Pleomorphomonas sp. PLEO: one gene and its partner. The protein of the gene in region 2 binds, or shares a complex with, the protein of the main gene of each other region. Links are inferred from orthologs where the notes say so. Each region holds a gene or a part of one and is shown on either strand. Other genes may lie near its edges.

Region 1 (3,042 bases), 3.5 Mb from region 2 along the record:
CTGAATGAAGCGCGTCTTGATCGGAAGTTTGGCCGCGCCGAGACGGAGCGCCTCGCGGGCAACCTCCTCGGGCACGCCGTCGAGCTCGAACATGATCCGGCCGGGCTTGATGCGGACGCACCAGAACTCCGGTGAACCCTTGCCCTTACCCATACGGACTTCGGTCGGCTTAGCGGTGACCGGAACGTCCGGGAACACGCGGATCCAGACTCGGCCAATACGCTTCATCTGGCGGGTGATCGCGCGGCGAGCCGCCTCGATCTGCCGCGCGGTGACGCGCTCGGGCTCCATGGCCTTGAGGCCAAAAGCGCCGAAGTTCAGGTCGGTACCGCCCTTGGACACGCCATGGATGCGGCCCTTGAACTGCTTACGGAATTTGGTGCGCTTCGGTTGAAGCATCGTCCTTCTCCCAAAACTCTAGTTAACGCGCACCATCGCCGTCGCGTTCGCGACCACGGCCACGGCCACGACCTTCACGGTCGCCACGGGGATTGTCACGCTCACGACGGCGGTCGCCGCCAGAACGTTCACCTTCGTTACCCTCAAGCGCGCGACGCTCGGAAGCGAGCGGGTCGTGCTCCAGGATCTCGCCCTTGAACACCCAGACCTTCAGGCCGTTGGTGCCGTAAGCGGTGTGGGCGGTGGCGATGCCGTAATCGATGTCGGCACGAAGCGTATGCAGGGGCACGCGGCCCTCGCGATACCACTCCAGACGAGCGATTTCGGCGCCGCCGAGACGGCCACCGGCGTTGATGCGGATGCCTTCGGCACCGAGACGCATCGCCGACTGCACCGAACGCTTCATCGCACGGCGGAAAGCCACACGACGCTCGAGCTGCTGGGCGATCGACGCGGCGATCAGTGTCGCGTCGGTCTCGGGCTTGCGCACCTCGACGATATTGAGATGCACTTCCGAGGAAGTGAACTTGGCGATCAGCTTGCGCAGTTTCTCGATGTCAGCACCCTTCTTGCCGATCACCACGCCCGGACGAGCCGAGTGGATGGTGACGCGGCACTTCTTGTGCGGACGCTCGATGACAACCTTGGATACCGCAGCCGTCTTCAGTTCCTCGAAGAGGAATTTGCGGATGGCGAGATCCTCGTGCAGCAGCGCGCCGTACTCGGCCTTACTCGCGAACCAACGCGAGTCCCAGGTCCGGTTGATGCCGAGACGCAGACCGATCGGATTAACTTTGTGGCCCATCAGGCGGTCTCCTCGACTTCGCGAACCACAATCGTGAGGTTCGCAAACGGCTTCTGGATCTGACCGACACGACCACGAGCTCGCGGCGAGAAGCGCTTCATGACGAGGCCCTTGCTCACGAAAGCTTCCTTGACGACGAGAGCATCGACGTCCAGGTCGTGGTTATTCTCGGCATTGGCGATCGCCGACTCCAGCGTCTTCTTCACGTCGTCAGCAATACGCTTGCGCGAGAAGGTGAGATCGGCCAGCGCCGTGTTGACCTTCTTGCCGCGGATGAGAGCCGCGACAAGATTGAGCTTCTGCGGCGAGACGCGAAGGTTGCGGGTCACCGCCTGCGCCTCAGTGTCGGCGAGCGTGCGTTCACGCTTCGGCTTGCCCATGGGTTACTTCCTCTTCGCCTTCTTATCCGAGCCATGGCCATAGTAGGTGCGGGTCGGCGCGAACTCGCCGAACTTGTGACCCACCATGTCCTCGTTCACGGACACCGGAATGTGCTTCAGGCCGTTGTAAACGCCGAACGTAAGTCCGACGAAATTCGGCAGGATCGTGGAGCGACGGCTCCAGATCTTGATGACTTCATTGCGGCCACTCGCGCGACTGACTTCCGCCTTCTTGAGGAGGTAGCCGTCGACGAACGGGCCTTTCCAAACCGAACGAGTCACGGTCGTTCCTCTCTCTTACTGCGACTTCTTGCGCGCATGGCGGCTACGGACGATGAACTTGTCCGTGGACTTGTTCGATCTCGTCTTCTTGCCCTTGGTCGGCTTGCCCCATGGGGTAACCGGATGACGGCCACCCGAGGTGCGGCCTTCGCCGCCGCCGTGCGGATGGTCGATCGGGTTCATCGTCACGCCGCGGTTGACCGGGCGCTTGCCCAGCCAGCGATTGCGGCCAGCCTTACCGATCGACACGTTGGAGTGGTCGGGGTTCGACACAGCGCCGATGGTGGCAAAGCAAGTGCCGAGCACCTTGCGCTGTTCGCCAGAGTTGAGGCGCACAACGGTGTAGCCTTGGTCGCGACCGACGATCTGGGCGTAGGAGCCAGCCGAGCGGGCAACCTGACCGCCCTTACCGGGCTTCAGCTCGACATTGTGGACGAGCGTGCCGACCGGAATGGCCGACAGCTGCATCGCATTGCCGGGCTTCACGTCGGCGGCGGGCGCGGCGACGACGTTGTCGCCAACGGCCAGACGCTGCGGGGCCAGGATGTAGCTCAGCTCGCCGTCCTCATACTTGATGAGGGCGATGAAGCCGGTGCGGTTGGGATCGTACTCCAGACGCTCAACCACGGCATTCATGCCGAGCTTGCGACGCTTGAAATCGATGAGACGATAAGAGCGCTTGTGACCACCGCCGCGATGATAAGCGGTGATGCGGCCGTGATTGTTGCGACCGCCGGTCTTGCTAAGACCCTCGGTCAACGCCTTCACTGGCGCGCCCTTATGAAGCTCGGAGCGATCGACGAGGACCAGCTGGCGCTGGCCCGGGGTCGTCGGCTTGTAATATTTGAGTGCCATAATCGTCCTGCCGCTCGGATCAGAGGCCCGTCGTGATGTCGATCGAATGGCCCTCTTCGAGGGTCACGATCGCTTTCTTCACGTCGGACTGGGTACCGATGATGCCCCGGAAGCGCTTCGTCTTGCCCTTACGCACGAGCGTGTTGACGCTCTTGACCTTAACCGAGAACAGCTGCTCGACGGCGGCTTTGATCTCGGGCTTGGTCGCGGTCTTGGCAACGTTGAAGACCACCTTGTTGTTCTCAGCCTGAATGGTCGCCTTTTCAGTGACCACCGGCATGCGAATGATGTCGTAGTGCTTCAGATTGGTCATTTGAACCG
Region 2 (3,256 bases):
CCTGCAGGAAGAGCACATCGGGCGCCGCCTCGTTGAGCAAACGCTCGACGATAAGCCGACGCATGCGGACGGAATTGATATTCCAGGTGGCGATCTTGACCTGTCGCATGGGCTTTCGGGATCTCCGGACGTGAAAAGGCCCGCGAGCGGAAGCACGCGGGCCCGGATCGATCAGTCAGCCTTGGGCTGAACTCATTTGGCGGCCTTGGCAGCGTCGTTGAGCTTGCGGGCGCGGGAGTTGGTCGCCTCGAAGATACGAGCCGCCTTGCCGCGCAGATCGCGCAGATAGTAGAGCTTGGCCCGGCGGACCCTACCGCGGCGCACCACATCGAGCGAATCAATCATCGGCGAGTAGAGCGGGAAGACGCGCTCGACGCCCTCGCCGTAGGAAATCTTGCGGACGGTGAAGCTCTCGTTGAGACCGCCACCCTTGCGGGCGATGCAGACGCCCTCGTAGGCCTGCACGCGGGTGCGGGTGCCTTCGGTGACCTTCACGTTGACGCGAACGGTGTCGCCTGGGGAGAACTCGGGCAGCTCGCGCTGGGCCTTTACGACGGCCATCTGCTCGGCCTCGAGCTCCTGGATGATCTTGCTCATCTTTGGATTCCTTCTTTTTCCTGAGCCGACCAGAGCGCCCGAAACATCGTTACATCGAACGAAGGGGCGATACGTCAATCAACTATATGGGCGGGGTTCCTACACGAGCTGGATTGGTTTGTCGACCACTCGCGCCCAGATTCTTTGCCAAAAAGCCTCATCAAAGCGCTCATTTCCGGCCTTCGCGCGGCCCATGCGCAGCCCAGAGGTCGGGTCGGCGCTCGCGTGTCACCCTTTGGGCGTCGGCGCGGCGCCAGGCATCCACTTTCGCATGGTCGCCAGAGAGCAGCACCTGCGGGATCGCCTCGTCCTCAAAGACCGGCGGACGGGTGTATTGGGCGTGTTCGAGGAGTCCTTCCTCGAAGCTTTCTGTGAAGCCGGAGAGCTCGTTCCCCATCACGCCGGGCAGCAGCCGCACCACGGCATCAAGAAGCACGATGGCCGCTACCTCTCCGCCCGATAGAACATAGTCGCCAATAGACACCTCTTCGAGCTGACGGCGGCCAATGACCCGCTCGTCGACCCCCTCGAAGCGGCCGCAGACAATAACCACGCCGGGACCGGCGGCCAGTTCTCGCACACGCGCCTGTTTGAGCGGTGCCCCGCGCGGTGTCATCAGCAGGCGTGGGCGAAGATCGTCCAGCGGGGACACCGCATCGACGGCGCGGGCGAGCACATCGGCACGCATCACCATGCCGGGGCCGCCGCCAGCTGGGGTGTCATCGACATTGCGGTGGCGGCCTTCGGCGAAGTCACGGATCTGCGTCGCCGTCAGCGACCATCCCCCTTCGACAAGCGCCCTGCCGGCAAGGCTGACGCCCAGCGGTCCGGGAAACATCTCGGGATAAAGCGTCAGCACATCGGCCGCGAAGCCGGTCACGGCGTCCCCTCCCCGTCCGGTTCGCGAGCGTCTTCAAGAAGACCCTCCGGAGGCTCGATGATGGCCTTCCCGGCGACAAAATCGAGGGTGGGCACGACGGCGCGAGTGAACGGCACATAGACGGAGGCGCCATCCGGGCGGCGTACATCGAGGAGATCGTCAGCCCCGAAGTTGGCCACCGCCACCACGGTGCCAACCGGCTCGCCGGCCGTCGTCTCGACAGCAAGACCCACGAGGTCGGCGTGATAAAACTCGTCTTCCTCCGGCGGCGGCAGCGCCGAACGATCGATATAAAGCTTGGTGCGAGTGAGCTTTTCGGCAGCGGTGCGGTCGGCCACGCCCTCGAAAGCCACGACCAGCATGTCATCCTTCAAATGCCTCAGCGACTTCACGCGGAAGACGCCGCCCCGACTGTCATTCAGAGGACCGTAATCGGCGATGCCCAACGGATCGGCGGTATACGCCTTGACGCGAACCTCGCCGCGCACGCCATGCGCGGCACCGATCTCGGCAATCAGGATGGACTTTTGCGGCTCGGCCACTGTGGGGGTCTCCGGCAACGAAAAGGACCGCCCCGCTGGGCGGGACGGTCCCTTATAGGATGATGTCAGGCCGAGATCACTCGGTCGGAGCTTCGGCGGCGGCGGCCTTTTCGGCGCGCTCGGTGGCGCGTTCCTTGGCCCGCTCGCCCGGCTCGGCCTTGTTCGGGTTATTGCGGGCGGGACGGTTGGCGAGACCGGCCTTGTCGAGGAAGCGCAGCACGCGATCGGTCGGCTGAGCGCCCTGGTCGAGCCAGTACTTGGCACGGTCGGTGTCGAGCACGACGCGGTTCTCGACGTCGTCGGCCAGCATCGGATCGAAGGTGCCGATCTTTTCGATGAAGCGGCCGTCGCGCGGCGAACGGGCGTCGGCGATGACGATCGAGTAGTGCGGACGCTTCTTGGCGCCACCACGGGCGAGACGGATCTTGAGGGACATCGGGTTACTCCAGCTTGTTCTTGAGGTTGACTGTCTTGGTTTAGGGAGAGGCACCGCCTATCGGCGAAGAGCCTCGTGGTGCCTGATCACTTCCGTGATGATGAAGTTCAGGAATTTCTCAGCAAAATCAGGATCGAGCCGAGCATCGGCGGCAAGCGCCCTTAGTCGTTCGATCTGAACTTTTTCTCGCGAGGGATCGGCCGGCGGCAGGCTGTGCTCGGCTTTGAGCCGACCTACCTTCTGCGTGCACTTGAAGCGCTCCGCAAGAAGGTGAACCAGCGCCGCGTCGATGTTGTCGATCGAGCCGCGCAGTTCCAGGAGCTCGGCCATCACCGGATCGAGCGTCGTCATTTCTTTGGCCCCTTCGGCAGGCCGGGAAGACCCGGCAACCCCGGCAGGCGACCGCCGGGCAGACCTGGCAGACCTGGCAGACCAGAGAGGCCCGGCGGCAGCGCCCCTGGCAACCCCGGCGGGAGACCACCCTTGCCGCCGAGCGCACCGCCCATTCCCATGTCGCGAGCCATCTTCTCGAGCTGGGCCGGATCCATCTTGGACGGGTCGGGCATACCGCCGCCGCCCATCATGGCACCGAGCTTGCCAAGGCCACCGAACAGGCCGCCCTTCTGCTTGCCCATAGCCTTCATCATGTCGGCCATCTGCCGGTGCATCTTCAGCACCTTATTGACGTCGGACACGTCAGTGCCGGAACCGGCGGCGATCCGCTTGCGGCGCTTGGCATCGATGACGGCAGGCTTGGCGCGCTCTTTCTTGTTCATCGACTGGATGACGGCGAGCTGGCGC

What was found.
Region 1: the proteins of rimM (region 2) and rpsS are in contact, whole or in part, in a crystal structure (PDB 3A1P), measured with the Thermus thermophilus proteins. The link is inferred for Pleomorphomonas sp. PLEO from one-to-one orthologs. Residues at the interface, in WP_008632437.1 of Thermus thermophilus: Val4, Glu5, Ile6, Gly7, Arg8, Arg22, Gly23, Glu24, Val26, Leu84, Glu85, Glu86, Gly87, Arg88, Tyr89, Tyr90, Tyr91, Phe92, Leu94, Asp111, Ile112, Leu113, Asp114, Ala115, Gly116, Ala117, Gln118, Asp119, Val120, Ile122; in WP_011173711.1 of Thermus thermophilus: Lys28, Arg29, Leu30, Lys32, Thr48, Gln56, His57, Val58, Pro59, Val60, Tyr61, Thr63, Met66, Glu73, Phe74, Pro76, Thr77, Arg78, Arg81, His83, Gly84, Lys85, Glu86, Ala87, Lys88, Ala89, Thr90, Lys91, Lys92, Lys93.

The regions. Positions count from the first base shown.
Region 1 is NZ_CP166625.1:4,085,247-4,088,288, forward strand. The notes cover bases 228-2,957. They hold rpsS (30S ribosomal protein S19), read right to left. Parts: upstream 1,867-2,957; coding sequence 1,588-1,866; downstream 228-1,587. Other genes in these bases: rplP (50S ribosomal protein L16), read right to left, coding at 228-399; rpsC (30S ribosomal protein S3), read right to left, coding at 422-1,204; rplV (50S ribosomal protein L22), read right to left, coding at 1,204-1,584; rplB (50S ribosomal protein L2), read right to left, coding at 1,882-2,721; AB6N07_RS18975 (50S ribosomal protein L23), read right to left, coding at 2,741-2,957. Outside these bases: more of rplP, read right to left, coding at 1-227; more of AB6N07_RS18975, read right to left, coding at 2,958-3,034; rplD (50S ribosomal protein L4), read right to left, coding at 3,031-3,042. UniProt on the Escherichia coli protein: In the E.coli 70S ribosome in the initiation state it has been modeled to contact the 23S rRNA of the 50S subunit forming part of bridge B1a; this bridge is broken in the model with bound EF-G.
Region 2 is NZ_CP166625.1:625,601-628,856, reverse strand. What follows is about bases 247-3,190. They hold rimM (ribosome maturation factor RimM), read right to left. Parts: upstream 2,020-3,190; coding sequence 1,474-2,019; downstream 247-1,473. Other genes in these bases: ffh (signal recognition particle protein), read right to left, coding at 2,803-3,190; AB6N07_RS02690 (chorismate mutase), read right to left, coding at 2,513-2,806; rpsP (30S ribosomal protein S16), read right to left, coding at 2,096-2,455; trmD (tRNA (guanosine(37)-N1)-methyltransferase TrmD), read right to left, coding at 767-1,477. In the rest of the region: AB6N07_RS02715 (exodeoxyribonuclease III), read right to left, coding at 1-109; more of ffh, read right to left, coding at 3,191-3,256. UniProt on the Escherichia coli protein: One of at least 4 proteins (Era, RbfA, RimM and RsgA/YjeQ) that assist in the late assembly stage of the 30S ribosomal subunit.